3 regions of the Inquilinus sp. CA228 genome follow, and region 3 is predicted to be linked to each of the others. Evidence: riboswitches for the same ligand, from Rfam matches in the RefSeq annotation. Region 3 holds a riboswitch; each other region holds the start of a gene.
What was found. Region 3 has a riboswitch for thiamine pyrophosphate ahead of thiB (thiamine ABC transporter substrate binding subunit). Riboswitches for the same ligand answer to the same signal wherever they lie in the genome.
Positions count from the first base shown of each region.

Region 1 (2,258 bases), on a different contig from region 3:
CGGTCGGCCGCTTCCAGCGCCCCGGTCAGATAGGTCTTCGCCTCGCGCACCGCCGTCTTCAGGTCGGGCCGCTGCGGCAGTAGCGCCGCGATGGCGGCGGACAGGGTGCAGCCGGTGCCGTGGGTGTTGCGGGTGGCGATGCGCGGCGCCGCCAGGGTCAGGGACCCGGCCGCGCTCAGCAGCAGGTCCGGGCTCTCCGCCTCGTCCAGATGGCCGCCCTTCAGCAGCACGGCCCGGGGCCCGAGCGCCAGCAGCGCCGCGGCGATCTCCGGCATCTCGTCCCGTCGCTCGGCCGGCGCGCGGCCCAGCAGATCGGCGGCCTCCGGCAGGTTCGGGGTGACCACCATGGCCAGTGGCAGCAGCTCCTCGCGCAGCGCCGCCACGGCGTCGGGGTCGAGCAGCCGGTCGCCACTCTTCGCCACCATCACCGGGTCGACCACGACGCGGCTCAGCCCGTGCCGGCGCAGCGCGTCGGCCACCGTGCGCACGATCTCGCCGGTCGCCAGCATGCCGATCTTGACCGCGTCGATCCGGACATCGGCGAGAAGGCAGTCGATCTGCCGGGCGACGAAGGCTGCCGGCACCAGCTCCACCGCCTGCACCCCCCGGGTGTTCTGGGCGACCAGCGCGGTGATCACCGCGCAGCCATAGGCCCCGAGGGCGGAGAAGGTCTTCAGGTCGGCCTGGATGCCGGCGCCGCCCGAGGGGTCGGTGCCGGCGATACTGAGGACATTGGGGATCATCGCGCCCGTCCTTCCGCCACGGCCGCGGCGATCGCCCGGGCGGCCGCCTCGGGGTCGGGCGCGGCACAGATGGCGGAGACCACGGCGACGCCATCGGCCCCGGCCGCGATCACATCGGCGGTCCGGGCCGCGTCGATGCCGCCGATGCCGACCACGGGCAGCGGCACCAGCCGGCGCAGCGCCCGGAAGCCGTCGACCCCGATCGCCGGCCGCGCCTCCGCCTTGGTCGTGGTGGTGAAGACCGGGCCGATGCCGGCGTAGTCGGCGATCTCGGTGTCGACCGCCCGCGCCTCGGCCGCGTCATGCACGGTGACGCCGACGATGCGGCCGGGGCCCAGCAGGCGCCGCGCCGCCGCCGCCGGCATGTCGCGGTCGCCGAGATGGACGCCGTCCGCCCCCACCGCCAGGGCGACGTCGACCCGGTCGTTGATCACCAGGGGCACGCCGTGGGGCGCCAGCGCCGCCTGCAGCGCCTCGGCCGCGGCGATCAGCTCGCGGGTGGTGGCGTCGGGGTCGCGCAACTGCACGATGGTGACGCCGCCCTGCGCCGCCGCGGCGGCCACGGCAGCGACTCCGCGCGGCCCGCTCAGCCGCGTGTCGGTGACGAGATAGACCGACAGGTCGAAGCGCCGCCCCGCTTCCGTTGCCTCTGCACCCATTCCGCTCCTCCTCCAGCGAAGGGGGCGGTCGGCGATCGATCCTGAGGATCCGGGGCCCGGTCGGGCATCGCGTGACGGCTCCCTTCGCTGGCATGACCCAGATCAGGTTCGACGGGTATGATCTCAGCCCGTTTCCAGGCACCCCGTGTCACTTCCGGGCTCAGGCTCGCAAGCCGGGAAGGCCGGTGTCAAGCGCACCGGCCGGGCGGCTCATTCCGGCCGCTCGAAATGGAATTGCGGCGCGGCGCTGCGGAAGGGCAGGCGGGCGCCTTCGGGCATCAGGAAGGCATGCTCCCGGCGGATCGACAGCATGTCGCAGGCGCCGTCGGTGATGACCAGGATCGGCGCCTCGCGCGGGAAGCCGTCATCGCCCTCGAGCCGGGTAATGGCCGGCTGCAGCACCGTGCCGCCGCGGCCGCGGATCTCCACCCGCTGCAGCAGCGTCTCCGGCGGCACGTAGCCCATGTCGTGGATGCCGGCGTCGCATTGCACCACGCGCACCAGCGGCACCTCGCGGCTGACGGCATAGCTGGCGATTGCCCCCAGCGCCCGGGCCAGCAGCCGCGGCGGCATCGAACCGGAGGTGTCCAGCACCGTGCCGAAGGTGCGGGTGGCCAGCCGCTCCTCCGGGCGCAGCCAGACCGGCCGCGGGATGTCGGGCGTGGCCGCCTGCCGCCGGCTGGCCCGGGCGAAGCTGCGCCGGCTGTCCAGCGGCGGGAAGAAGGCGTCCAGCCACTGGCCCAGCCGGACGTCCCACGGGATCGGCGGGTGCTGGATCGCCCGGATCTCCTCGACCAGCTCGCCGGGCAGCTCGCCGCGCCCGGTGCCGGCCAGATGCAGGTCCAGCCCCTCGGCC
Region 1 covers NZ_JBQJIK010000049.1:17,227-19,484, forward strand. Annotated here, with positions in the region: gene thiD (bifunctional hydroxymethylpyrimidine kinase/phosphomethylpyrimidine kinase) at 1-743, opposite strand, end outside; gene thiE (thiamine phosphate synthase) at 740-1,402, opposite strand; TPP riboswitch at 1,464-1,558, opposite strand; gene ACTOWL_RS23285 (vWA domain-containing protein) at 1,613-2,258, opposite strand, start outside.
Region 1: linked by a shared signal. The riboswitch ahead of thiE (thiamine phosphate synthase) and the one ahead of thiB (thiamine ABC transporter substrate binding subunit) in region 3 are both predicted to bind thiamine pyrophosphate.

Region 2 (2,258 bases), on a different contig from region 3:
CTTGACGTCGTCGCGGTCCGGCAGCCCGAGATGCTCCTTCGGCGTGACGTAGCAGAGCATGGCGGTGCCGAACCAGCCGATCATCGCCGCGCCGATGCCGGAGGTGATGTGGTCGTAGCCCGGCGCGATGTCGGTGGTGAGGGGCCCGAGCGTGTAGAACGGCGCCTCGCCGCAGACCGCCAGCTGCTTGTCCATATTGGCCTTGATCTTGTGCATCGGCACATGGCCGGGGCCTTCGATCATGACCTGGACGTCGTGCTCCCAGGCGATCTTGGTCAGCTCGCCCAGCGTCTCCAGCTCGGCGAACTGGGCCGCGTCGTTGGCGTCGGCGATCGATCCCGGCCGCAGCCCGTCGCCCAGCGAGAAGGCGACGTCATAGGCCCGCATGATGGCGCAGATCTCGCGGAAATGGGTGTAGAGGAAGCTCTCGCGGTGATGCGCCAGGCACCATTTCGCCATGATCGAGCCGCCCCGGCTGACGATGCCGGTCACCCGCTTCGCCGTGAGATGGATGTAGGGCAGCCGCACCCCGGCATGGATGGTGAAGTAGTCGACCCCCTGCTCGGCCTGCTCGATCAGCGTGTCGCGGAAGATCTCCCAAGTCAGGTCCTCGGCCACGCCGCCGACCTTCTCCAGCGCCTGGTAGATCGGCACCGTGCCGATCGGCACCGGCGAATTGCGCAGGATCCATTCGCGGGTGGTGTGGATGTTGCGGCCGGTCGACAGGTCCATGACCGTGTCGCCGCCCCAGCGGATCGCCCACACCATCTTCTCCACCTCCTCCGCGATCGAGGAGGTGACGGCCGAGTTGCCGATATTGGCGTTGATCTTGACCAGGAAGTTGCGGCCGATCGCCATCGGCTCGGATTCCGGGTGGTTGATGTTGGAGGGAATGATCGCCCGGCCCCGCGCCACCTCGTCGCGCACGAATTCCGGCGTCACGTAGTCCGGAATCTCGGCACCGAAGCTCTCACCGTCGCGCGCCGCCTGCTCTTGCGCCCGCTCGCGGCCGAGATTCTCGCGGATCGCGACATACTCCATCTCCGGCGTGACGATGCCGGCCCGGGCATAGGCCATCTGCGTCACCGCGGTGCCGCCGCGGGCCCGCAGCGCCCGCCGCTCGCCGCGCGGGAACTCGAACAGGTTGGCGGCCTCGCCGGGGCGGCGACCGTCATCCTCCGGCCGCACGGTGCGGCCGTCATAGGCCTCGACATCGCCGCGGGCGGCGATCCAGCCGGCCCGCAGTGCCGGCAGCCCGGCGCCGATGTCGATCAGCGCCGCCGGGTCGGTGTAGGGGCCGGAGGCGTCATAGACCCGGAGCGGCGGCTCGCCGGATTCGGGCGACAGCACGATCTCGCGCATGGCGACGCGCAGGTCGGGGTTGCGCTCGCCCGGCACATGGACCTTGCGCGACGCCGGCAGCGGGCCGGTGGTGACGGTTGTGGGGATGACGTCCTTGGGCATCCACGGCCTCCTCGATCGGACGGATTGAGGGCGTGCCAAAGACGGAAAGCGGAAAAAACGGCTGAGCGCGCATGTGGTTCCATTCCCTACGCCGGCACGACCCGGATCAGGTTCGAAGGGTTCCCACGTCGCAGATGGTGTGGTGTCTCAGCTCCTTACCGGAGCTCCCCTCGGAACGCCCCGATCAGAGCGCGCCCCGGGACGGGATGTCAAGCGAGGGAGTGCACCAAGCCGGCGATCCTGCGACAGGATGGCAGTCCGATCGTTTTGTCTGGCAATTGCCCGGGACCGGTTCCAAGGTTCCGCCCAACAGTCGGAAAGACGAAGCGGAGGAAACGATGGCGGCTCTCCCGAGATCGGCCCGCATCCGGACCATCCAGGTCACCGCGCTGGCGCTGCTGGTGCTCAGCGGCGTGGTCAACTACATCGACCGCGCCACCCTGGCCGTGGCCAACCCGCTGATCAGTCAGGATCTCGGCTTCTCGCCGTCGGAGATGGGGCTGCTGCTCTCCGCCTTCCTCTGGGCCTACGCCTTCGCCCAGCTTCCGGCCGGCGCACTGGTCGACCGGCTGGGGCCGCGGCTGATGCTGTCGCTCAGCCTCGGCCTGTGGTCGCTGGCCCAGGCAACCGGCGGCCTGGTCCGGAACTTCACCCAGTTCTTCGCCATCCGCATGGTGCTGGGGCTGGGCGAGGCGCCGCAATTTCCGACCAGCGCCCGCATCGTCCGCGACTGGTTCAACGTCCGGTTGCGCGGCACCGCGACCGGCATCTGGAACTGCTCCTCCACCCTCGGC
Region 2 covers NZ_JBQJIK010000005.1:13,318-15,575, reverse strand. Annotated here, with positions in the region: gene thiC (phosphomethylpyrimidine synthase ThiC) at 1-1,464, opposite strand, end outside; TPP riboswitch at 1,530-1,645, opposite strand; gene ACTOWL_RS03325 (MFS transporter) at 1,803-2,258, shown strand, end outside.
Region 2: linked by a shared signal. The riboswitch ahead of thiC (phosphomethylpyrimidine synthase ThiC) and the one ahead of thiB (thiamine ABC transporter substrate binding subunit) in region 3 are both predicted to bind thiamine pyrophosphate.

Region 3 (2,258 bases):
GACCTCCTCCGGCGGATACAGCAGGGCCTTGGCCGGGGTCGGCAGGGCCTTGTAGGCGTCGGGCAGGCCGGCCTTCGGCGTCACTGCCGGATACATCCATTGCGTCGTCGGCAGCAGGTCCTGGAACGCCGGGCTCAGTATGAAGGCGAGGAACCTGTCGGCCAGCTCCGGGTGCGGGGACGAGGCCAGCTTGGCCGCGACCTCGACCTGGAGGTAGTTGCCCTCGCTGAACACCGCGGCGCCGACGTTGCTGTCGTTCTCCGCGATCACGTGATAGGGCGGCGAGGTCAGATAGCTGAAGGTCATCGGCACCTCGCCCTTGCGGAACAGGCCGTAGCTCTCGCTCCAGCCCGGGGTCACGGTGAGGATCCGTGGCTTCAGCTTCGCCCAGGCCTCCGGCGCCTTGTCGCCGTACACCTGCTTGACCCAGAGCAGCAGGCCCAGGCCCGGCGTGCTGGTGCGCGGGTCCTGGATGGTCAGCTCCAGGTCGCTGTTCTCGACCAGGTCGTGCAGGCTCTTCGGCGGGTTCGGCACCTTGGTCTTGTCATAGACGAAGGCGAAGTAGCTCCAGTCGAAGGGCACGAAGACCGGATCGGTCCAGGCCACCGGCAGCGACAGGCCGTCGAGCTTCTGCCCGTGCGGGGCGAAGAGGCCGGTCGCGGTCGCCTCGGCGGTCAGGTTGGTGTCGAGGCCGAGCACGATGTCGGCCTGGCTCGACTTGCCCTCCAGCTTCAGCCGCGACAGCAGGGCGACGCCGTCCTCGACCGAGGTGAACTCGACGGTGCAGCCGCATTCGGCCTCGAAGGCCTTCTTCACCTGCGGGCCCGGCCCCCATTCGGCGGTGAAGGATTCATAGGTGTAGACCTTGAGCACCGGGGTCTCGGCCGCGGCCGGCCCGGCGAGGGCGGAGGTCAGGGCCGTCAGCAGGACGGCGGCAAACAGGCGCATCGCGTTTCCTCCGCTGGGTCGAGGCGGAACGGAGAGGGACGTGCCGATGCCTGAGGCGTCGTCTCGCGCTCCCTCCGCCGGCATGACCCGGATCAGGTTCGTCGGGTTGACGCTGACGCGCCTCTCAGCCCCCGTTCGGGCACCCCGGCAAGACGCGCGCATCATCGGGGCGCGCCTTGCGTGTGTCAACGAGGTGACAGGCCGCCTTGCGACAAGGCTCCTGATGACATCGGCTCCGCGGCACGGTAAAATTACAAAATTAACGATAACTGGAGGTAAAAATGACCGGACCGCTCGCGATTGGTGAGGACGCGCCCGATTTCGAAGTCGAGACCACCGAGGGGCGGATCCGCTTCCACGACTGGCTCGGCTCGTCCTGGGGCGTGCTGTTCTCGCATCCCAAGGACTTCACCCCGGTGTGCACCACCGAGCTCGGCGCCGTGGCCAAGCTGAAGCCGGAGTTCGACCGCCGCGACGTCAAGGTGATCGGCCTCAGCGCCGACCCGGTCGACCGGCACGAGAGCTGGGCCCAGGACATCAAGGAAACCCAGGGCTACGCACCGAACTTCCCGGTGATCGCCGATTCCGAGCTCACCGTCTCCAAGCTCTACGGCATGCTGCCGGCCGATGCCGGCACCACCTCGGAGGGCCGCACCGCTGTCAACAACCAGACGGTGCGCAACGTCTACGTCGTCGGCCCGGACAAGAAGATCAAGCTGGTGATCTCCTACCCGATGACCACCGGCCGCAACTTCGACGAGGTGCTGCGGGTGATCGATTCGCTGCAGCTGACCGCCAAGCACAAGGTCGCCACCCCGGCCGACTGGCAGAACGGCCAGGACGTCATCATCGTCACCTCGGTCTCGGACGAAGAGGCGAAGCAGAAGTTCCCGGCCGGCTTCAAGACGCTGAAGCCCTACCTCCGCACCGTCGCCCAGCCGCGCGACTGATGTCCGGACGCCCCGGGCTCAGTCGAGCCCGGGGACGCTATTCGGCGGCACCAGCCAGCCGGAATTGGGTCGCAGCCGGTAGACGGCGCGGCCGATGATGTTCCCGATCGGCACGTAGCCCAGGTCACTGCGGCTGTCGAGGCTGTTGTCGCGATTGTCGCCCAATGTGAAGCAGTGATCGGCAGGAACGACGTATTCCGCGGTGTGGTCGAACGGACCTGTGTCGCTCCGTTCCAGGATTTCGTAAGGTTCTGGCGGTTCGCCGTCTGATGGCGGCAAGGTCTCGACATATCGATGCATCACCTTATTCTGGCCGCGTAGAGCTATCGTGTACGGGGCGAGCTCACGACGTTTCGCCAA
Region 3 covers NZ_JBQJIK010000013.1:18,933-21,190, forward strand. Annotated here, with positions in the region: gene thiB (thiamine ABC transporter substrate binding subunit) at 1-948, opposite strand, end outside; TPP riboswitch at 1,001-1,105, opposite strand; gene ACTOWL_RS08320 (peroxiredoxin) at 1,230-1,898, shown strand; gene lepB (signal peptidase I) at 1,917-2,258, opposite strand, start outside.